Regions from separate parts of the Kitasatospora sp. NPDC058170 genome, predicted to be linked through region 1. Evidence: riboswitches for the same ligand, from Rfam matches in the RefSeq annotation. Region 1 holds a riboswitch; each other region holds the start of a gene.
What was found. A riboswitch is a leader RNA that binds a small molecule or an ion and turns the genes downstream of it on or off. The one in region 1 is predicted to bind cyclic di-AMP.

Region 1 (4,433 bases):
CCCGTCGGCGCCCGTCTCCCCGGCCCCCGCCTGCCCGGTCTCCGCTTCCCCCAGCTCGGACGCCCCCAGCTCGGACGCCCCCACCTCGGAGCCCCCCACCTCGGAGCCCCCCACCTCGGAGACCTCTATCTCCGATGCTTCCGAGGCCGCCACCTCCGAGGCCGCCACCTCCGACACTCCCCGCCCCCCGCTCTTCACGTGGGAGTTCGCCGCCGACCCGTACCCGGCGTACGCATGGCTGCGCGAGCACGCGCCGGTGCACCGCACCACCCTGCCGAGCGGGGTGGATGCCTGGCTGGTGACCAGGTACGTCGACGCCCGGCAGGCCCTCGCCGACAGCCGGCTCTCCAAGAACCCCGCCCACCACAGCGGGCAGGCGCACCGCACCGGACGGGTCGGCATCCCGGGCGAGCGCCAGGCCGATCTGATGACCCACCTGCTGAACATCGACCCGCCGGACCACACCCGGCTGCGCCGCCTGGTGTCGAAGGCGTTCACGCCGCGCCGGGTCGCCGAGTTCGAGCCCCGGGTGCAACAGCTCACCGACCGGCTGATCGACGGCTTCGCGCAGCGCGGCTCGGCGGACCTGATCCACGAGTTCGCCTTCCCGCTGCCGATCTACGCGATCTGCGACCTGCTCGGCGTGCCGCCCGAGGACCAGGACGACTTCCGGGACTGGGCCGGGATGATGATCCGCCACGGCGGGGGCCCGCGCGGCGGGGTGGCGCGTGCGGTCAAGCGGATGCGGGCGTACCTGGCGGACCTGATCCACCGCAAGCGGGCGGACCTCGGCGACGACCTGATCTCCGGCCTGATCCGCGCCAGCGACCACGGTGAGCACCTGACCGAGAACGAGGCCGCGGCGATGTGCTTCGTGCTCCTGTTCGCCGGCTTCGAGACGACCATCAACCTCATCGGCAACGGCATGTACGCGCTGTTCCGGAACCCGGACCAGCGGGCGCTGCTGCAGGGGTCGATCGCCCGCGGCGAGACCGGCCTGCTGGATACCGGTATCGAGGAACTGCTGCGCTACGACGGGCCGGTGGAGCTGGCGACCTGGCGCTTCGCGACCAGCCCGCTGACCATCGGCGGGGTGGAGATCCCGGTCGGCGACCCGGTGCTGGTGGTGCTCGCGGCGGCGGACCGGGACCCGGCGCGGTTCGCCGACGAGAACACCCTCGACCTGGCCCGCGCCGACAACCCGCACCTGGGCTTCGGCCACGGCATCCATTACTGCATCGGCGCCCCGCTGGCCCGGCTGGAGGGACGCGCCGCACTGTCCACCCTGTTCACCCGGCTGCCCGATCTGCGGCTCGCCGAAAGCCCGGAGAACCTGCGCTGGCGGGGTGGTCTGATCATGCGGGGGCTTCGCGAACTGCCGGTGGAATTCACACCGGAGATCCCGGTCGACGCATCGGCCGACACGCCGTCCGAAACCCCGTCCGAAACCCGGTCCGAGACCTCGACGCGCTGACGGGGAGTCGCCAGTACGCCTGCGTGGCCGATCTGAACCGCCATCAATCCGGACATACCGGCTCCGTTGGTAGGCGATCGGCCACGCGTCGTAATTTCCATGTGATATCTGCGATATGAGCTTGTGATTGATGTGAGGATCTGTCTACTCTCCCTGGAGTTCGCAGCTGCGGACCTCGTGTGCGGAACGCCGAATCCTGCCCGCCGCATCACGGGAAACCGACCAGACCCTTGGGCAGGGGCGGGGGACCCAGGTTTAGCGCCGTTCCCCACGGCTTGGGGTGAAGCCGCCCGCGCGGGCTGACAGCCTTCCGCGCGACGCGGCCGGGCCACCTCCCGGTCCGAACCCGACAGCTCACCTCGCAGGCGTGCGGAGAGGGACACCTTCATGCTGTTCGTTGGAACTGGCCGTCACCGTCGTCGCACCCAGACCGAGAAGGCCATCGCCGTCGCGGGCGTGGCGGGCGTCGGACTCGCGTTGCCGCTCCTCTCCGCCACCGGCGCCTCGGCGGCCCCCGTCTCCACCTGGGACGCGGTCGCGCAGTGCGAGAGCGGTGGCAACTGGAGCATCAACACCGGTAACGGCTTCTACGGCGGCCTGCAGTTCACCCCCAGCACCTGGAAGGCGTACGGCGGCGGCTCCTACGCCCCGCAGGCCAACCAGGCCAGCAAGGCCCAGCAGATCTCCGTGGCCGAGAAGGTCCTCGCCTCGCAGGGCCCGGGCGCCTGGCCCGTCTGCTCGCAGAAGGCCGGTCTGAGCAAGGGTGGCGCGCCCGCCTCGGTCGACACCTCGACGGACGCCGGCCCCGCCGCCCCGAAGCCGGTTCAGAAGCCTGCCGCCCAGCAGCCGGTGGCCCCCAAGCCGGTCCAGAAGCCGGCCGCCCAGAAGCCCGCAGCCCAGCAGCCGGTGCAGCAGTACACCCAGGCCCCCGGCCCCTCCGGCCAGTCCGGCTGGGACGCCGACGCCAAGGTGTTCTGGTACCAGAACAACGGCGCCTGGTACTGGACCAGCCACCAGAGCGTCTACCAGCAGTACGCCGGCCAGGCCGGGCACCAGGGCGGGAACCAGGGCGCCCGCCCGGCGGCCGCCCCCGCCGCCCAGGCCGCCGCGCCGAGGAGCGGTCACGGCTACACCGTCCAGTCCGGCGACACGCTGTCCACCATCGCCGCCGGTCAGAACCTCTCCGGCGGCTGGCAGGCCCTGTACGACGGCAACCGCGGCACCGTCGGCGGCGACCCGGACCTGATCGTCCCCGGCCAGGTGCTCACCCTCGGCTGACCCCCGCACCCCGGCCGGCCGCACCCGCACCCGCGGTAGTACTCGCACCCGCGGCAGCGCAACCGCCGGCGCTGCGGCCGCGAATGCCGCAAGCGCGAACGCGGCGTCACGAAGGGGGCCGGGTTCGGCCCCCTTCGTCCGCCTCTGGGTGCATCCCATGGGGCAACCAGGTGAACTACCGGTGGGTAGCCAGGCCACACGCTGAGACGGGACCGAGGCCGACGTGGCCCTGGGAGCCCGTGCGGTTAGGCTCTGGTTCGTAACGACTCCGCAATCGTCCCGCCGACAGCACCACCGTCAGCCGGACCCCTGCTTCCGCTAGGAGATGCCTCGTGCCGTCCATCGATGTCGTCGTAGCCCGTGAGATTCTCGACTCGCGTGGCAACCCCACGGTCGAGGTCGAGGTCGGCCTCGACGACGGCAGCACCGGCCGTGCCGCTGTCCCGTCGGGTGCCTCCACCGGGGCCTTCGAGGCCCTGGAGCTCCGCGACGGTGACAAGAACCGCTACTTCGGCAAGGGCGTGGAGAAGGCCGTCCTGGCCGTCATCGAGCAGATCGGCCCGGAGCTGGTGGGCTACGACGCCACCGAGCAGCGCCTGATCGACCAGGCCATGCTCGACCTGGACGCCACCCCGGACAAGTCCTCGCTCGGCGCCAACGCCATCCTGGGCGTCTCGCTGGCCGTCGCGCACGCCGCCTCCGAGGCCAGCGACCTGCCGCTGTTCCGCTACCTGGGCGGCCCGAACGCGCACGTCCTGCCCGTCCCGATGATGAACATCCTCAACGGCGGCTCGCACGCGGACTCCAACGTCGACATCCAGGAGTTCATGATCGCCCCGATCGGCGCGGAGTCCTTCTCCGAGGCCGTCCGCTGGGGCGTCGAGGTCTACCACACGCTCAAGGGCGTGCTGAAGGAGCGCGGCCTGTCCACCGGCCTCGGCGACGAGGGCGGCTTCGCGCCGAACCTGGACAGCAACCGCGAGGCCCTGGACCTCATCACCGAGGCCATCAAGAAGGCCGGCTACGTGCCCGGCAAGGACATCGCGCTCGCCCTGGACGTCGCCGCCTCCGAGTTCTACAAGGACGGCGCCTACCAGTTCGAGGGCAAGGCGATCTCCGCCGCCGAGCTCATCGAGTACTACGCCGAGCTGGTCGCCGCGTACCCGCTGGTCTCCATCGAGGACCCGCTGGACGAGTCGGACTGGGACGGCTGGAAGGCCATGACCGTCAAGCTGGGCGACAAGGTCCAGCTGGTCGGCGACGACCTGTTCGTCACCAACCCGGCCCGCCTGGCCAAGGGCATCGAGACCGGCACCGCCAACGCGCTGCTGGTGAAGGTGAACCAGATCGGTTCGCTGACCGAGACCCTGGACGCCGTCGAGCTGGCCCAGCGCAACGGCTACCGCTGCATGATGTCGCACCGCTCCGGCGAGACCGAGGACGTCACCATCGCCGACCTGGCCGTCGCGACCAACTGCGGCCAGATCAAGACCGGTGCCCCGGCCCGCTCCGAGCGCGTCGCCAAGTACAACCAGCTGCTGCGCATCGAGGAGATCCTCGACGACGCCGCCGAGTACGCCGGCCGCGGCGCCTTCCCGCGCTTCAAGCACGAGGGCTGAGCCCGAGCGCTCGGCACGACGGCCGAGCCCGTCCGGTAGCGCACGCCTGACCGGTGCCCCGC
Region 2 (4,433 bases), on a different contig from region 1:
CGCGTCAACGGCCTGGCCGTCATCCTGCGCGGCTACGCCTCGATGACCGCCGAGCTCGGCGGCGACCAGTGGAACGAGGGCGATGTCTCCTGCTCGGTGGTCCGCCGGGTCGCGCTGCCGGACGCCTTCTTCGCGTTCGACGGCCTGCTGGAGACCTTCCTGACCGTCCTCGACGAGTTCGGCGCCTTCCCCGCCGTGATCGAGGCCGAGCTGGACCGCTACCTGCCGTTCCTCGCCACCACCAAGGTGCTGATGGGGGCGGTGCGCGCGGGCGTCGGCCGGGAGACCGGGCACGAGGTCATCAAGGAGCACGCCGTCGCCTCCGCGCTGGCGATGCGGGCCGGTGCGCGGGAGAACGAGCTGCTGGACCGGCTCGCCGCCGACGAGCGGATCCCGCTGGACCGGGCCGCGCTGGACGCGCTGCTCGCCGACCGGCTGTCCTTCACCGGTGCGGCCGGTGCCCAGGTCGCCGAGGTGGTCCGCCGGATCGAGGCCGTCGCGGCCGCGTACCCCGAGGCCGCCAAGTACGCCCCGGGTGACATTCTCTGACGATTCGTCAGCCTGTCGAAGGCCCCGTCGCCGGTCCGGTGGCGGGGCCTTCGCCGTGCCGCGCCGCGAGGTGGCCCGGGTCCAGCGGTGGGCCGTTGGTGCTGCAGGTCCACTGGCAGTCCGGCTCGGCCACCGGGTGGTCCTCGGTGGCCAGCACGTTGCCCCGGACGGAGGTGAAGGCCACCACCGCGCCGGCGACCAGCAGCCCGGCGCAGATCAGCATCGAGGTGTGGAAGGCCGAGTCCACCGAGGCCGGGACCTGGTAGGCGTCGCCGCTCAGGCCGGCCAGTGCCGGCAGGGCGGCGACCGCGAGCAGGCCTGCCGCGCGGGCGGCCGCGTTGTTGACGCCGCTGGCGATGCCCGCGTGACGGACCTCCACCGCGGCCAGCACGGTGGCGGTCAGCGGCGCCACCAGCAGGACCATCCCGCAGCCCATCACGGTGACGGCGGGCAGGACGTCCGTCCAGTAGGAGGCGTCCGGCCCGATCCGCAGCATCATCAGCACGCCGGCCGCGCAGAGCAGCGGGCCGACGGTGAGCGGCAGCTGCGGCCCGATCCGCTTGCCCAGCCGGCCGGCCCGCGCGGACAGCGCCAGCATCAGCACGGTGATCGGCACCAGGGCCAGCCCGGAGACCAGGGGGGAGAAGCCCGAGACGATCTGCAGCTGGACGACCAGGAGGAAGAAGACGCCGCTGAAGGCCGCGTACACGCAGAGGGTGACCAGGTTGACGGCGGTGAACAGCCGGGAGGAGAAGAGGCCGAGCGGCAGCATCGGCTCCGCGGTGCGGCGCTCGACGGCGACGAAGGCCGCGCCGAGCGCGAGGCCGGCCGCGCCGGTCACCCAGACCCCGGGGGAGAGTCCGCTGCCCGCGGCCGTCAGCGCGTAGGTGACCGCGCCGAGGGCGAGCGCGGCCAGTGCGGCGCCGAGCACGTCGAACCGCCCGGTGGCGCTCTCGTCCCGGCTCTCCGGGACGTGCCGGGACGCGACCGCGACCACCAGGACGGCGAGCGGCACGTTCAAGAGGAAGATCCACCGCCAGCCCGGGCCGTCCACCAGCCAGCCGCCGAGGAAGGGCCCGATCGCGGCCGACACCCCGCCGAGGCCGGACCAGAGGCCGACCGCGGCCGAGCGGTCGTCCGGGTGGAAGACGGCCTGGAGCATCGCCAGTGAGCCGGGGGTGAGCAGTGCCCCGCCGATGCCCTGGACGGCCCGGGCGGCGATCAGCACCCCGATGGTGGGCGCGGCGGCGCAGGCCGCGGAGGCGAGTGCGAACCAGACCACGCCGAGCAGGAAGACCCGGCGCCGCCCGTAGCGGTCGCCGAGCGCCCCGCCGAGCAGGATCAGCCCGGCCAGGGTGAGCAGATAGGCGTTGAGCGTCCACTGCAGGGCGGCGAGCGGAGCACCGAGATCGGTGCCGATCCGGGGCAGGGCGACGTTCACCACCGTGCCGTCGAGCATCGCCATGCTGGAGCCGAGCACGGTCGCCAGTAGTACCCAGCGTCCCTGCGCGGTGCCCAGGCGCAGGGTGCCGGCCTCGGAGGTGGCCACGGCCTGATCGTGCGCCCCGGGGGCCGACGTGACAAGGCTCACCGGCGGTGTGTCGGCGGATGGCTTTCCGTGCGTGATCGCATGCGCACCGGTCATGAAATGGACGGAACGTGGTCGAACGATCGCGGGCGGTCAATGGATTGTGTGCGCACCGCACAGCCGATCATTCGGAGCGTCACGGTGCCCCCGGCTTTTGTTGCGGGTTCAAGAGATCGACATTGCTTCACCCGGACGGATGGGTTTTAGTTCAGCGACCGCCCGGCATTGGCCCGGGTGGCCACCGGGTGGAACGCCTAGTCCTGCCGCTGCCCGGTGGTACGAACTGAACTCTGTTCGGCAGGAGCGGGGGACCCAAAGGTAAGTCGCCGGACCGGAATTCACGGTCCGGCTTGGGGTGAAGCCGCACGTGCGGCCGGGCAACTCCAGCCCGAACCCGACAGCTCACCTCGCAGGCGTCGGAGAGGAAATACCCCATGCCCGCACAGGCTCGTCGTATCGCCCTGCCCCGCGCCGTCCGCATCGGTATCGCCACCGCCGTCACCGGCGCCGCGTTCGCCCTCCCGCTGGTGACCACCATCAGCGCCCAGGCCCACACCGCTCCGGCCGCCAAGACCGAGCAGACCAGCACCTGGACCGGCGCCACCAGCGTCGACGCCACCCCGGCCGCCGCGCAGCAGGCCGCCCCGGCCGCGGCTCCGGCCGCCGCCCAGGCCGACCAGAGCTACAAGGTCGTCGGCGGGGACACCCTGTCGAAGATCGCCGATGCCAAGAACGTCGAGGGCGGCTGGCAGGCGCTGTACGAGCACAACCGCTCGGTCATCGGTGCCAACCCGAACCTGATCTTCCCGGGTCAGCACCTCGCGCTGGCCGCCAAGGCCGCCGCCGCTCCGGCCGCCGCCGAGGCCGCCAAGCCGGCCGCTCCGGCCGCCAAGCCGCAGACCTCGCAGGACTCGGTCAAGCCGGCCGCGAAGGCCGAGGCCCCGAAGCCGGTCCAGGCCGCCAAGCCGGCCCAGGCCCCGGCCACCAAGCCGGCCGCCCCCGCCGCGAAGCCGGCCGCCCCGGCCGCCACCCCGGCCCCGGCCGCCGTCGCCAGCACCTCCGGCTACGTCTCCCCGGTCGCCAACCCGAAGCTCGGCACCGCCTACGGCGTGGCCGGCTCGATGTGGTCCTCCGGCCACCACACCGGCGCCGACTTCGTCGCCTCCACCGGTACCCCGCTGCGCGCCATCGCGGCCGGCACCGTGGTGAAGGCCGGCAACGGCGGCGCCTACGGCAACGAGGTCGAGATCAAGCTCGCCGACGGCAAGTACGCCCAGTACGCGCACCTGTCCTCGATCGGTGTCTCGATCGGCCAGACCGTGACCGCCGGTCAGCAGATCGGCCTGTCGGGCGCGACCGGCAACGTGACCGGCCCGCACCTGCACTTCGAGATCCGCACCGGCTCGGAGTACGGCTCCGACATCGACCCGATCGCCTACCTGCGCGCCCACGGCGTCAGCATCTGATCGGTCGCCCCCGCTGACCGGTCGGCTCCGACCGGTCGGCCCTGATCGGCCGCTTTCGGGCGGCCCTCGGAGCACCGCTGGATGCGGGGCGAACGACCTCCGGGATGGTCATGTCGGGTGACCGCTCGACCGGGGAATCGCCGCACCACAGCGGCACCACGGGCGCGGGACACGCCCAGGCCGGCCCGGTTCGCGAACCTCCTTCGCGAGCCGGGCCGGCCGCTGTCGTTTCCGGGTGCGTTCATGTTCGGCGTGACGGTCCGTCATGTCCTGATGCCTGTAAGCCTGTCCGCCCGCTCATCGGCCGGACAGGACCTAGTGCCGCGTCAGGCAACTTTTGCCCGTCAAGGAGCGGCGTCCGGTGCGTGCTATCGGCGTGCCGGCCGGAAGTCCTCGTACTGGACGTACTTGGGCTTTCGGCCGGTGCGGCGAGAGTGCGTGCCGGGCGTCGTGACGGGGCGAAGGTTGCCTGACGCGGCACTAGTTCCGGTGGGCGGGCAGCCTGTTGTGGGCGACGGTGAGCAGCTGGTGTACCTGCAGGCCGAAGTCCTCGGTGTCCCCGGCGGGTTCGGGGAAGACCAGGCGGACGTCGCGGTGGCCGTGCTGGTGGTCCAGGCGGAGCACCAGGCCGTACCGGTCGAGGGCGAGCGGGCGGACGTCGGGGCGCTCGGCGAGCAGGTTCGGGTCGAGCAGCCGGGTCAGCACGGCGAGCGCGTCGGGGTGGTCGTCGGCCAGGTGGGTGAGCAGCCCGGCCTCGTAGCGGGCGAGCGGGTCGGGCGCGGCGAGGGCGAGGTCGGCGCCGGTGAGCGCGGTGGTGCCGTACGGGGTGG
Region 3 (4,433 bases), on a different contig from region 1:
CGTACCCTCGTGCAGCAGGGCTATGTACGCCAGGACACCGCGCGCCGCTACACGCTCGGCCCGCGGCTGATCCGCCTGGGCGAGACGGCCGGCCGGCTGCTCGGCAGCTGGGCCCGCCCGTACCTGGCCGAACTCATGGAGGCCACCGGCGAGACGGCCAACCTGGCCGTGCTGGAGGGCGGCGAGGTGGTGTACGTCGGACAGGTGCAGTCGCGGCGCTCGATGCGGATGTTCACCGAGGTCGGCCGCCGGGTGCAGCCGCACTGCACGGGTGTCGGAAAGGCGCTGCTGGCGCAGCTGCCCGAGGAGGAGGCGCGCGCCGTCCTCGGCCCCAACCCGCTGCCCGCGCACACCTCGTACACGGTGACCGACCCGCAGCTGCTGCTGGACCAGCTGGCGCAGGCGCGCGAGCGCGGCTACGTGGTGGACGACCAGGAGCAGGAGATCGGGGTGCGCTGCATCGCGCTCGCGGTGCCGGGGGCGCCGACCCCGACGGCGCTCTCGGTCTCCGGTCCCGAGGCGCGGATCCGGGCCCTGGAGGAGCAGGCCGGCGCGGCCTCCCTCGTCCCCGTCATGCAGGAGATCGCGACCCGGCTGGGGCGGGTGCTGGCGCCCTGACGGGTGGTCACCCCTGCCGTCCCGCAAGCTGGGTCGGACCGGTCCGGCTCGGCTTCCGGTGGACCTGTTCGCCCGTTCGAGCGGCCCGAGGGCGGGTCGGCCCGGCCGCGGCGGGCCGCTCGGTCACGCTGGGGCGGACGCGGCCCGCGACGGTGCGGGGCGCCGGAACGCAGAGGGCAGGGTGAGCGGCAATGTCGCGCAGTGGGTCCGTACGGGGTTACTTCGGCAGGTCACTGACGGTGGGGGCGGCGCTGGTGGTGCTGGCCACCGGGCCCGCGTGGGCGTGTTCGGACGCCGACCCGGCGCCGGGGGGCGCCCCGGCGGCGGAGGTCGCGGCGCCCGCCGCACCCGCGAAGCCCGCGGCAGCCTCCAAGTCCGACCTGGAGGTGGTGCGGATCGACCCCGACGCCGCCGCGCCCGGCGGGACCACCACGCTCCACGCCTTCATCGCCAACCTCGGCCCGGACCGGACCGCTTCGTCGTTCCGGGTGACGGTCACCCTGCCGGAGGGCGTCACGCCGGAGGAGCCGTTCTTCCCCGAGGACTGCCAGGTGATCCAGAACGGCCACCGGGTGCGCTGCGTCTTCCCGGCGGGTCTGCCGGCGTACGACAGCGCAACGGCGCTGATCCCGCTGCGGCTGGCCCCCACCGTCCCGCTCGGCGAGCTGACCGGCGGCTATGTCGCGGTGCGTAGCGACGACGACCAGAAGGAAAACAACAACCGCGAGCCGTTCACGATCCAGGTCGTGGAGACCGTCCGCTCCTGACGGGGCGGACGGTCTCCACGGCCGGCACTAGCGGTAGACGCGGACGTAGTCCGCGGCGAAGGTGATCGGAGCCGTTCCCTGCGGCGCGGGGTGGTACTGCCCCGCGCTCAGGGAGAGGTTGAGGATCAGGTAGGCCGACCAGTTGGCGCCGACGCCCTTGCCGTCCGCGAAGACCTTCACCCCGTTGATGTACCAGTCGACCGAGTTGGCGCCGTACTGGGTGCCGACGGTGACCCACTGGTCGTGGGCGATCGCCTTCGCGTCGGTGACGTACTTGTGGTCGGCGTTGACGTGGTTGGTCAGCTCCAGCAGGTTGGCGTTGTCCGAGTGGTACTCGAAGGTGTCGATCTCGCCGTGGTTGCCGCTGGTGCCGTTCCACGTCCACAGCGCCGGCCAGGCACCGGTGCCGGCCGGGAGCTTGACCCGGGTCTCGACGTAGTCGCCGGTCTTCACCTTGAAGCCCTCGCTGGAGTACTCGGTGGTGAGCAGCCCGGTGTCCCAGGCCTGCTTGCCGTTCTCCAGGGTGTGGCTGCTCGGCTTGGCGGTGAAGGTGGCGGCGCCGCCGGAGACGGCGACGTTGTTCTTGTTCAGCCAGTCGAGCTTGTTGTCGTTGGGGTTGTGGTCGCCGTAGTGGTACGAGCTGCTCTTGTCGGCGGTCCAGCGCGAGCCCAGGGCGAGGGTGTTGAACTCGTCGGACCAGGCCAGACTCTTGCCCGCGACCGGCGCACCGGTGGTGGGCGTGCCGGTGGTGGGCGTGCCGGTCGGCGCCGGGGTGGGGGTCGGCGTGGACGTCGGCGCAGGGGTGGGGGTCGGGGTGGGGGTCGGGGTGGCCGTGGCGGTGGAGACCACCAGCTTCTGGGACGGCAGGTTGTGCCAGGCCCCGGCCGAGTCCTGCCAGAAGCCGAACTGGGTGTACGTCCCGGCGGGCAGGGTGCGGGTACCGGTGGTGATCGACAGGCCGGTGGGGCAGATCTGCGCGTTGGAGCGGTTGCCGGGGAAGTCGAGGTTGCGGCCGGCCGCGTCGCGGACGCCCACGCCGACGGTCTTGGCCGTGAAGCAGGCCGAGGAGTGCACGGTCAGCGAGGCCGCGGAGGCCTTGCCGGCGACCATCGCGGCCGGGGCGAGCTTGTCCTGGGTGACGGTCGGCACGGTGGCCGCCTGGGCGCCGGTGAGCGCCGGGACGCCGAGCAGGCCGGCGCCGCTGATGGCGAGCGCGCCGGTGGCGGCGACGGCGGCCCTGCGGCCTCGGTGGGTGGGGCGGGCATGGCGCGGTGCGGTGCGCCGGGCAGGCTTCTGCATGGGGTTTCCTCTGCCACGCCTGCGAGGTGAGCTGTCGGGTTCGGGCTGAGGTTGCCCGGCCGCCTGTGGAGCGGCTTCACCCCTAGCCACGGCCCGTACGCGGGAGCGCACGGGTCGGGCACTGACCTTGGGTCCCCCGCTCCCGTCCGCTGTGGTGCTCGGTTGCACGCCGTCGGGTGGACAGGACTCGGCGTCCCGACGGCGGGGTCCGCGAGGGCGGACGACTCGTGCAGGCTAGGCAGGCCGTCCGGACGGCGCCAAGGAATCGGGAGCGGTTGTCGCACAGCTCACACCGGGTCGGGCGGGTCAGGCCGGGGCGGGACGGGCGTCCACCGACCGGACCCTCGTACATGTGTGCGTTCGGTGGCGCTTATGATGTCGCCTTGAAGGTCGTGTACCCACGGGTGCTGGCCGGATCGCGTCCTGACGGGGGGGTGCGAACACGCAGGACCCGATCGAAGAGAGCGCTCTTTCGCGATGGCCTTTTCGTCTGCCGTACTGGACCGACCGTCGGATGCTCCACCGTTCACCGGAGAGCTCCCTCCCCAGGAGGGCGGGACGCCGCGGCGCCGCCTCCCGCTGCTCGCCGGACTCCTCGCGGCGTCCTGGCTGCTTCCGCTCGCACTGCACCCGGCCGGGCTGGACCTGGCGCTGCTGCCGGTCCTGGTGCTGGCCGTGGCCTCACTGATCCGGGTCGGCGGCGGCCTGGTCGACCGGCTCTTCGCGGCCGGCCTGATCACCGCCGCCGGCGTGATGGCCTTCGGGCTGCTCTTCTCGGTCTGGCCGTGGGGCATCCACCCGGTGCCGACCGCCGGGGTGCTGCTCAGCACCGTCTGCCTGGCCGGCTGGCTGGCCGACCGGCGTCCGCGGCTGCCGCTGCGCCTGCGCGGGACGGACCTGCTGGTGGCGGGTACCGCGACCGGCGTCTGGTACTACCTGCACCACGCGGTGGCGGGCAAGTCGCTCACCGAGCGGGTGGCGTACATCGCCACCGCCGAGGACCGGCTCGGGCACTTCTCCTACTTCGAGGGCATCCGGCACGTCGGCGGCTACGCCTTCCTGCACCAGGAGCAGGCCAGGACGTACATGATGACCCCGGCCGAGGCGGTGTACCCGCAGGGGTCGCACTTCCTGCTGGCCTGGGTCGACGCCCTGGTCCGCTCCTCCACCGCGCCCGGTGCGGCGCTCGACGCGATGAACCGCTACTTCCTCTACGTACTGGCCGCCTACGCGCTGCTCTGCGCCGCCCTGGTCTGGGCGGCCCGGTGGATCGGCGGCCCGCGGCTGCGCGGCTGGCAGGCCGCCGCCGCCTGCGCGACCGTGGCCTCGCTGATGCTCGCCGGCAACTACTCCGACCTGGTCGGACACGGCTTCGACTCCACGATCATCGGTCTGCTCTTCCTCGCCGTCGCCCTCCCGCTGGCGGTACGGCCGGCCATGGGGCACACCGAACACCTGCTGACCGCCGTGGCCGGCCTGATCACCGTCACCTACGTCTACAACCTGTACGGGGTCTTCGTCGGCCTCGCCGTGGCGGCCGGGGTGCTGGTCAACCGGCGCCGTTTCGCCGGCCGGTGGCGCTCGACCGCCCTCGTCCTGCTCGCGGGGCTGGGAGTGGCGGCGCTGCCCAGTGCGGTGTCGGTGCTCTCCGACCTCGACGTCGCCGGCACCTCGAACCTGGCCGGACCGATGGTCGGCGCCGACCGCGTGCTGTTGCTCGGCGGCGGGCTGCTCGCCCTGCTCGGCGCG
Region 4 (4,433 bases), on a different contig from region 1:
GGGCCTTGGTGAGGTAGCCCTCGGGGTTCGTGGAGAGCATCAGCTGGACGGTCTGCGCCATGCCGCCGCCCCGGTACTCGGCGCCGGCGACGGTGGCGAGGTCGCCGCGCAGCTGGTTGAGCTCGTCCTGGGCGACGGCGATCTGCTGCTGGAGCGCGCCGGTCTCGCCCTGCAGCCGCTGCTGGACGTCCTGGGCCGCGTTGACCTTCTCGGAGGCCTGCTCGGCCTCCTCGTACAGCTGCTCGACCTGGGCCTTGACGTCCTTGCGGCTCGACGGCCCGTCCGGCGACCCCGGGGCGGCCTGGGCGCTGCCGCCGGCCGTCACGCCCAGCGCGGTGGTGGCCGCCGCGGTGAGCACCAGCGCACGGGCGAGGACGTGTACACCTGACAGTTGGGGACGGCGGTGCACGGCCATGCGGTGGCGGTTCCAATCCTGCGGTCCGGCCCCGCCGCCACCCCCGGAACGGGCGGCTCGGGAAGCGGGAGTCCGGTGGCAGACGTTAGCGAGTCGCGGCGATCGAGTCCAAACCCCTCCCAACCCGAATATTTGACCCTCAATCGGACATCAGCTCGACCCGTCGGAAAAGCCGCAGGCCCGGCCTCCCGCGAGGGGAGACCGGGCCTGTCGGAGCCGATCGGGGATCAGAGGCGCACGATGACGGAGACCGGCATGTTGGAGGCCGCCTCGTAGCGGACCGAGGCACCCGGCTTGGGGGCGTGGATGACCTGGCCGCCGCCCACGTAGATGCCCACGTGGTGGTTGTCGCCGTAGAAGATCACCAGGTCGCCCGGCTGGGCGTCGGCGATGTTCGAGCCGATCCGGGTACCGGCACCGGCCTGCGCCTGCGAGGTGCGCGGCAGCGACACGCCGGCCTGGGCGTACGCCCAGCCGGTGAGGCCCGAGCAGTCGAAGGAGCTCGGACCGGTGGCGCCGTAGACGTACGGCGCGCCGAGCTTGCTCTCGGCGGCGGCGATCGCGGCGGCGGCGCGCGAGCTGTTGGCCGCGGGCGCGGCGGGCTTGGCCGGCGCGGCGGGCTTGGCCACCGGGGAGGACCCCTCGGACGGCGCGCTGATGTCGCTGCGGGGGGCGCTGTCGCGGGAGGCCCGCTCGGCGTCGGCCTTCGCCTTGGCCTCGGCCCTGGCGGCGTCCGCCTTGGCCTTCGCCTCGGCGGCGGCCTTGGCCTCGGCCTGGCGCAGCGCCTCGCGCTCCTGCTCGGTCAGCGTGTTGAGCAGGTCCTGGGCCTTGGCCAGCTTCGCCTGGACGTCCTCCTTGGACGCCTTCAGCTGCTGGGTGGTGGCCTCGAGCTCGCCGAGCTTGCCCTGGGCCTCGTTGCGGTCCTGGTCGAGCCTGCGCTGCTGCTCCTGCAGGTCCTTCAGCGCACCGGACTGGGTGCTGCTGGCCTGGGTCATCGCCCCGGCCTGGGTCAGGAAGTTGTCCGGGCTGGACGAGAGCATCAGCTGGACGGTCGGCGATATGCCGCCGTTGCGGTACTGCTCGCCGGCGAGCTCGGCGAGGCCGCCCTGGGCCTCGGTCACCGTGGCCTGCTGACGCGCCACCCTGTCCTGGAGCTCGCCGACCTGCTTCTGCAGCTCCTGCTGCTTGGCCTGCGCGCCGTTGTACTTCTCGGTGGCGACCTCGGCCTGCTCGTTGAGCTGGTCGACCTGCTCCTTGACCTGGTCCTTGGTCGGCGTCGGGTCGGCGTGGGCGCCGGACTGCGCGGAGAGGGCGACGGCCGCAGCGGCGGCGGCGGTCAGGATCGAGACGCGGGCGCGGCCGGCGGGCTTGGGACGACGATGGGACGCCACGAAGGCGGACTCCTTCTTCCTACATCCGCCTACCGGGTGAGCTGACGGGTTCGGGCTGGAAGCGCGCCCTACGACGCCTCACCGACCGTTCCACCGGTCGACCTGGCGCCGATTCACCCCGGAGGAACGTGTGGTTCCCCGGCTCCGGTCCACAGCGCCCCCGACTACTGGGCTCCCCGTCGGGCAGGAGACCTGCCCCGCTGCTTCACGAACTCGGCGGTAACCCCCGCCGCCACCCTGGCTGGGCGATCGACTGTGCGGTGGTTCGAATCCCGACCCTAGTGACAGAACCGTGATCCGTTCAAATCCTTGTCAGAAAAAAGACAGAACAAGTCCCAAGTTCATTTGTGAATATGACCGGGTGTGATCGCCGCCGTACGCGGAGCTGATCGATTCTCACCATGCGGCCGACAACCCCCGCCGATGGCGTGTCCCACATCACAGGGGCTCAAGCCAGGGGCGGGGCGTGCGGCGGGCGTGTCGATGCGTCAGCAAATGTCCGGATTGGAGGCATTGAGGCACATTGAGGCGGATTGGCCCCGCGGCGCCCGAGGGACCGTCAGACCCGGCGGATGGCGTTGATCTTCATCGCGTCGGCCTTCATCACCTTGACCACGTCACCGGTGTGCGGCGCGTGCACCACCATGCCGTTGCCGATGTACATCCCGACGTGGCTGCGGTCGTCGCGGTAGATGATGAGGTCGCCCGGCTGAGCCTCGGCCAGCGAGGGCACCCGGGAGCCGTAGTTGGCCTGCGCCTGCGAGGTGCGCGGCAGCGAGACGCCGGCCTTGCCGTACGCCCAGACCATCAGGCCGGAGCAGTCGAAGGTGTTCGGGCCGACGTCGCCCCAGCCGTACGGCGAACCCTGCTTGCTCATCGCGTTGGAGACGGCCGCCCCGGCGAACCCGGAGGCCTGCGGCAGGCTGCCGAGGTCGGCCCGGGCCGCGTCGCGCGAGGCCCGGTCGGTCTGCTGCTGGGCGGTCTTGAGGGCGGCCCGGTCCGCGGCGCTGAGCGAGTTCAGCAGCGCCTGGGCGTCCCGGAGCTTCTGGTTGACGTCCGCCTTGGCCTGGTTCAGTTCCTTGGTGGTGTTGTCCAGGGAGGCGAGGACGGCCGCGGCCTCGGTCTTCTGCTGGTCCAGACGGCGCTGCTGGTCCTGCAGCCCCTTGAGCGCCTCGGCCTGGCTGGAGCTGGCCTGCTGCACGCTGGAGGCCTTGTCCAGGTAGCCGGACGGGTCGGAGGAGAGCATCAGCTGCACGGACGGGTCGATGCCCCCGGTGCGGTACTGCGCGCCCGCCACCTCGGCCAGCCCGGCCTGAAGCTGGGTCATCTGGTCCTGACCCCGGGCCACCTGGTCCTGGAGCTGGTCCGCCTGCTTGCGCAGCTGGTCCGTCCGCTCCTTGGCGCCGTTGTACTTCTCCGCCGCCTGCTCCTGCTCCTCGTTCAGCTGGTCGATCTGCGCCTTCACGTCCTCTTTCTTGGACGGGTTGGGCGCAGCGTGGGCGCTGACCTGGGCGGAGAGGGCGACCGCGGTCGCTGCGGCGGCGGTGAGCACGGAGATCCGCGCGCGGCTCGCCTGCTTGGGACGGCGGTGGGAGGCCAAGGGGACTGCTCCTTCTTCCATCGGCCTCACCCGATTGAGTGAGAATCCGGAAAATAGGTTTGACGCCAGACCCTAGTGAAGATCACGGCATTGCGCCACTCCCCCGATGGCGTGAACCCCCGTCCACCGCCATGACTTCACGAGATCGCCACACCTTCGCAAACCGGCGGCTGACCAGGCGTCACTCCGTTTCCCCCCGGTGGCGGAGGGCTCAGGGACGGGCCAGCCGGTTCAGCAGCAGCACCGAGGCCACGGGGCGCGCGCCCGCCTTCCGCACGCCCTCCGCGACCTCCCGGTCGGTGGAGACCACCACCACCGGACGGCCCTGCGGCTCGGCCCTGACCAGGCGGCGGATCAGCTCGTCCGCCGTCTCCCCGGTCCGGCTGAACCGCACCCGCACCCCGCGCGGCGGCGCCATGATCACCGGGACGTCCAGGTCCTGGCCGTCGAACACACAGGTGACCTCCGCCTGGGTGCGCTGGGCCAGCATGGCCAGCCCGCCCAGCAGCCGGATCCGCTGCTGCTCCAGCGGCAGCGCCGGGTAGCCGGTCTTGGTCACGTTGTAGCCGTCCACCACCAGGTGGACCTGCGGGATCGCCAGCAGCTGGTCCAGCAGCGCCGGGTCGTCCTCCGCCAGCCCCCGCCGGGCCACGTCGTGCGGCGAGGCCGAACCCGGCACCACCGCCTCCACCAGGTCCGCCGGACGGATCTGCGAGACCGGCAGCGCCAGCTCCCGCTGCAGGCCCTGGGCCGACTGCAGCACGGTGTCCAGCAGCAGCCGCAGCCTCATGTCCTCGACGCTGCGCCCCTCGCGGGCCGAGCGGCGGCCCTGCTCGGCGGCGGTCTCCAGCTCGGAGATCCGGTGCCGCAGCCGCCGGGCCTCGCTCTCGCCGGCGCCGCGCTCGGCCGCCGCCTGCACCTTCAGCGCCTCCAGCTCGGCGGCCACCCGGCGGGTCTCGGCCTGTGCCCGGCGGGTGTCGCTCTCCAGCGAACGCACCTTCTTGCGCAGCGAGTCGGCCTCCTTGCG

Region 2: linked by a shared signal. The riboswitch ahead of ACFVVX_RS24905 (peptidoglycan DD-metalloendopeptidase family protein) and the one ahead of ACFVVX_RS35955 (transglycosylase family protein) in region 1 are both predicted to bind cyclic di-AMP.
Region 3: linked by a shared signal. The riboswitch ahead of ACFVVX_RS16335 (family 16 glycosylhydrolase) and the one ahead of ACFVVX_RS35955 (transglycosylase family protein) in region 1 are both predicted to bind cyclic di-AMP.
Region 4: linked by a shared signal. The riboswitch ahead of ACFVVX_RS02145 (NlpC/P60 family protein) and the one ahead of ACFVVX_RS35955 (transglycosylase family protein) in region 1 are both predicted to bind cyclic di-AMP.

The regions. Positions count from the first base shown of each region.
Region 1 is NZ_JBHVUV010000052.1:22,839-27,271, forward strand. It holds gene ACFVVX_RS35950 (cytochrome P450) at 1-1,474, shown strand, start outside; cyclic di-AMP (ydaO/yuaA leader) riboswitch at 1,685-1,856, shown strand; gene ACFVVX_RS35955 (transglycosylase family protein) at 1,862-2,752, shown strand; gene eno (phosphopyruvate hydratase) at 3,085-4,371, shown strand.
Region 2 is NZ_JBHVUV010000022.1:150,742-155,174, reverse strand. It holds gene purB (adenylosuccinate lyase) at 1-549, shown strand, start outside; gene ACFVVX_RS24910 (MFS transporter) at 557-2,098, opposite strand; cyclic di-AMP (ydaO/yuaA leader) riboswitch at 2,409-2,568, shown strand; gene ACFVVX_RS24905 (peptidoglycan DD-metalloendopeptidase family protein) at 2,572-3,603, shown strand; gene ACFVVX_RS24900 (DUF2470 domain-containing protein) at 4,084-4,433, opposite strand, start outside.
Region 3 is NZ_JBHVUV010000013.1:30,491-34,923, reverse strand. It holds gene ACFVVX_RS16345 (IclR family transcriptional regulator) at 1-618, shown strand, start outside; gene ACFVVX_RS16340 (hypothetical protein) at 810-1,385, shown strand; gene ACFVVX_RS16335 (family 16 glycosylhydrolase) at 1,413-2,684, opposite strand; cyclic di-AMP (ydaO/yuaA leader) riboswitch at 2,686-2,851, opposite strand; gene ACFVVX_RS16330 (hypothetical protein) at 3,162-4,433, shown strand, end outside.
Region 4 is NZ_JBHVUV010000001.1:466,202-470,634, reverse strand. It holds gene ACFVVX_RS02150 (NlpC/P60 family protein) at 1-415, opposite strand, end outside; gene ACFVVX_RS02145 (NlpC/P60 family protein) at 643-1,806, opposite strand; cyclic di-AMP (ydaO/yuaA leader) riboswitch at 1,817-1,973, opposite strand; gene ACFVVX_RS02140 (NlpC/P60 family protein) at 2,366-3,406, opposite strand; gene ACFVVX_RS02135 (NYN domain-containing protein) at 3,618-4,433, opposite strand, start outside.